One region of the Thermoanaerobacter kivui genome, then DNA from elsewhere that is predicted to be linked to it. Evidence: predicted binding sites of a transcription regulator. Region 1 holds the regulator's gene; the other holds the start of a gene.
The links. Region 1 encodes ArgR, which controls arginine synthesis, uptake and breakdown. Its sites were predicted from a motif close to ANTGNATAAANATACA; they were not measured.

Region 1 (2,424 bases):
TTTATTAATAAATTTCTTCTTTCTAAAAGTTTTTTTTCCTCTTCTACACTTAAATTTCCTTTTTCAATCTCATCAATTTGGTACTTTAAAAGTTCAATAGCAGAAGCTTTTTCTTTTTCATCTGTAAAAAATTTAGTCAGTTCTCTTTGTATTTCTCTGTATTGTTCTAATAGCTCTTTTATTTTTGCCTTTATATTTATAAACTCCTCATCTCCAAAACTGTCTAAAAGAGATAAATGCTTGCTGTTATCCAAAAGGTATTGATGCTCATGCTGACCCAAAATATCCACCAAAAAAGAACCGATTTTCGCTAAAAAAGAAAGAGGCACGATTCTCCCATTTATTCTACAATAGTTCCTTCCGCTGGTGGTTATTTCTCTATTTATAATCAGAGTATCATCCTCTTCTAAACTCAAACCTGCTTCTTCTAAAATTTCTACAATTTTATCTTTGTTGGAATCCACAAAAAATATCCCTTCTACAATAGCCTTTTCTTCGCCAGTTCTTATTATTTCTTTGCTGGCTCTGCTACCTAAAAGCAACATGACAGAATCAATCACAATAGACTTTCCTGCACCTGTTTCTCCTGTTAATACATTGAGCCCTTCTTCAAATTGTATCTCTGCTTTGTCAATAAGTGCGACGTTTTGAATGCTAAGTGCAAGGATCATAGGATAAACCCTCCAAAGTTATTTAATCAATTTCTTAAACTTCTCTACTAATTCCCCAACAGCTTGTTCACTTCGCACTAAAACAAAGATAGTATTATCTCCTGCCAAAGTACCTACAATATCTTTCCAATTTAATGTATCAATCGCCTCTGCTGCTGCGGGAGCTGTGCCTGATAACGTTTTTATAGCTATGATATTTCCAGCATAATCCACGTTTACTATAGATTCTGACAACAAAGTCATAAGCCTGTCAGAGATATGGCTATCTACTTTTCCCATAGGGGCGTACTTGTATCTTTTTCCATCCTCTGTTAAAACTTTAATTAATCGCAATTCTTTTATGTCTCTTGAAACGGTTGCCTGTGTCACATCAATACCCTGTTTTTGAAGTTCTGCAGCTAGTTCTTCCTGCGTTTCGATCTCCTTTTCAGAAATTATTTCGAGAATTTTAGCATGTCTCGCTATTTTCATCATGTATAAATTCACCTCTTCAAAAACTTTTTATCTTTCTGTTAGCTTGTCTCGCAGCAAATCAAAAAAATTAGTATTTTTAACTTTTATAAGGTTAGTGTATTCATTGCTTTTTTTAATATAGATGACATCTCTATAGTTTAGCTTATATCCTTGTTGTCCGTCAGTAGTTATCATCAAGCCTTGATTTTCCTCATCTATTTCCAATTTTACAATATCTTTCGCTGATACAATAATAGACCTCGAATAAAGGGTGTGAGGACAAATAGGTGTTATTATCAAAAGTTCTACTGTAGGGTATACAATAGGCCCTCCTGCGGAAAGAGAATAAGCAGTTGAGCCAGTAGGGCTTGCGACGATCACTCCATCTGACAAATAAGTATCTACATAATTGTCGTTGACATAAGCCTTTAAACGAGCCATTCGCGAAAAAGCTCCCCTGGTCACCACGATGTCGTTTAAGGCCCTAAAATTGATTATTTCCATATCGTTTTTGACAACATTTGCTTCTAACATCATCCTTTTTTCTACAGTATATTCTCCTCTGTATAATTTTTCTAATGAAGGAAAGATATCATTAATATCTACTTCTGTAAGAAACCCGAGATGTCCTAAATTGACAGCAAAAATAGGGGTTCCAAATGGAGCACAAAGCCTTGCTACATTTAAAATAGTGCCATCCCCACCTAAAACGATTATAAAATCGCATTTGCTGTATATGTCTGTAGATATTCTGCCATATTCATTATATCCTATTTTGGAAGCAATAATCTCATTAAGGTATGGTTCGGTATCATGGTCAAGAAGCCATTCCACTACCGATTTTGTTGTCTCTAAATCTTTGTCTTTGTTTATATTTGGGATCACTCCGACTTTTTTCATTATTATATCACCACATTTATGATATTCTACAAAAAAGTAAATTTTCCTGCTAAATATTTTATTTATTCAAACTTTCAAAAGCTTCTTCCACAATTTTTGCAATGTCGATGTCTTTACTGTCATCGACTTCTTTTATTCCAAGAATTAAATACTCTATATTTCCTTCAGCACCTTTAATGGGAGAATAAGTAAGCCCCATTATAGAGTAGGAATGGTTTTTTAGCACAAAAATAATCTTTTCAATTACCTCTTTATGAACGTTTTGGTCTTTTACAACACCTTTTTTGCCAACCTTTTCTCTTCCTGCTTCAAATTGGGGTTTTATAAGAGCTATTAAATCTCCTTTGGGTTTTAAAAACCTATCCGCAGAAGGTATTACCAATTCAAGAGAAATAAAAGA
Region 2 (2,424 bases), 960 kb from region 1:
GCAACATCTTTTTTGCTTTTTTTAATCCCTGCAAAAATTCCCGAAGCCAAAAAGCCCTTCGGCAGTTCGATGCTTCCTTCTAAAACATCAAACTCTTCCATCATTCAATCCTCCACATTCTTCTATTTTTATTTATGGATATACAGCAATCATATCAAGCCCAGTTTTTTCCTCTATTCCAAAAATGATATTCATATTTTGCACTGCCTGCCCCGACGCACCTTTGACGAGATTGTCAATCACAGACATCACTATAAGGGTATTGGCGTGTTTATCAACTTCAAACCCTATGTGACAAAAATTCGACCCATAAACATTTTTTGTTGCTGGGTAATTGCCTGGTTTCAACACTTTTACAAAATATTCATTTTTATAAAAATCAGCATAAATGTCATAAACAGTGTCTATATTAACCTCTTTTTTTAATTTACAATACATAGTACTTAAAATTCCTCTTGTCATTGGCGCAAGGTGGGGAGTAAACACAACTGACACTTTTTCTCCGGAAGCTTTTGAAAGCTCTTGCTCCATCTCTGGGATATGTCTATGCTTTGCAACATTATACGCTTTTATGTTTTCATTGCATTCTGCATACATATTGTTATGTGAGGGATTGTGACCTGCCCCTGATACACCTGACTTTGAATCAACAATTACATTCCCCTCTATTATGCCATTTTTCAAAAGAGGCATAAGTCCCAAAATAACACTTGTAGGGTAACATCCAGGATTTCCTACAACTTGAGCCTCTTTTATTTTTTCTCTGTAAACTTCCGGAAGACCATATACCCTTTTAATACCTTCATAATTTTCATAATCTCCACCATACCATTCTTTGTAGACGGAATACTCATCAAATCTAAAGTCAGCTCCTAAGTCAATCACCTTTACTCCTTTTTTTACAGCTTCTCTGGCAATTTTTGAAGCATGACCTGAAGGCAAAGCCGTAAATATGACATCGCACTCTGACATTCCCTTTTGGAAGTCTACCTCTTCCAACACTTTGTCGCAAAAACCAATAAGGGATGAATAAACATCTGAAATTGCTTTGGTATTATAACTTTGAGAAGAAAGATATTTTATCTCTACTTTTTCATGCTTTGAAAGTATTCTTATAAGTTCGACCCCCGTATAACCCGTTGCCCCAAATATTCCTACCCTCACCATTTAAAGTGCCTCCTTCTTTTACATCCTCTGTCATTTATTAATATATATACGCTTTAATTTATATTTATGCATAAAGTGTTAAAAAAATATTTCCCTTCATAAATACAATATTTAATTTATAATTATACAACTTTTATTTTACATTATACCACCATAAAAAATTTTTTCAAGAGTTTTTTCATAAAAAATTTCGTTAAATTATTTCGGTTAGTTGTATAATTAAATGCAACAGATAAAAAAATAGAAACCATAGTGAAAATCGTGTATGATATAGGTGTCAACTAAACATCATACAAGGAGGATTTTCACTATGGTTCATAATAATTGTACCACAAAAAAGCGTTCTTTTAAACATTTAAGTAGCTATGAACGAGGAGAAATCTATGCATTACTCAAGGAAGGAAGGAGCATTCGGTATATTGCTAAAAAACTTAATCGATCTCCAAGTACTATAAGCCGTGAAATTAAACGTGGAACTACTACACAACTTAGAAGTGATTTGTCTTCTTATACAAGCTATTTTCCTGAAACTGGTCAGGCTGTCTACGAAAAAAATCGTTCAAATTGTGGAGCTAAATTTAAAGCAGCTAAAGCAGAAGATTTTTTGAAATATGCTGAAAATAAAATATTAAATGAAAAATGGTCACCAGACGCAGTTGTAGGTTATTGTAAGAAGGACCCAAGTTGGAATAATAAAACCATTGTTTGTACTAAAACACTCTACAACTATATAGATAGAGGATTATTAAAAGTTAAAAACATTGATTTACCTTTAAAACTACGCTTAAAACCAAGGAAGAAACAAAACCGTAAAAATAAACGTATTATGGGTAAAAGTATTGATTTTAGGCCTAAAGAAGTTGAAAGCCGCGAAGTTTTTGGACATTGGGAAATAGATACGTTAATTGGCAAGAAGTCTAATGACAAGGTCCTTTTAACATTAATAGAGCGTAAGACTCGCCATGAAATAATATTACTATTGGATACAAAAGACAGTAAATCTGTTAAAGATGCACTATCAAAATTAAAAGATATGTTTGGTGACAATTTAAGCAAGGTCTTTAAAACAATAACATCTGATAATGGTACAGAGTTTAGTGATTTAGAAAGTGCTCTTTTAGAATATGGCGTAGAAGTATATTATACACATCCATATTCATCTTGGGAAAGAGGTACAAATGAACGACATAATGGTCTTATACGACGTTTTATCCCTAAAGGAAAAAGTATTAGAGATTTATCTATAGATACGATAAA

Region 2: a site for ArgR is predicted at 1,225-1,240, ahead of argC (N-acetyl-gamma-glutamyl-phosphate reductase). Genes of this name have one in related genera too.

Annotation. Positions count from the first base shown of each region.
Region 1 is NZ_CP009170.1:1,164,426-1,166,849, reverse strand. It holds gene recN (DNA repair protein RecN) at 1-671, opposite strand, end outside; gene TKV_RS05880 (arginine repressor) at 690-1,145, opposite strand; gene TKV_RS05875 (NAD(+)/NADH kinase) at 1,173-2,024, opposite strand; gene TKV_RS05870 (TlyA family RNA methyltransferase) at 2,083-2,424, opposite strand, start outside.
Region 2 is NZ_CP009170.1:2,128,210-2,130,633, forward strand. It holds gene argJ (bifunctional glutamate N-acetyltransferase/amino-acid acetyltransferase ArgJ) at 1-101, opposite strand, end outside; gene argC (N-acetyl-gamma-glutamyl-phosphate reductase) at 133-1,167, opposite strand; gene TKV_RS10860 (IS30 family transposase) at 1,478-2,424, shown strand, end outside.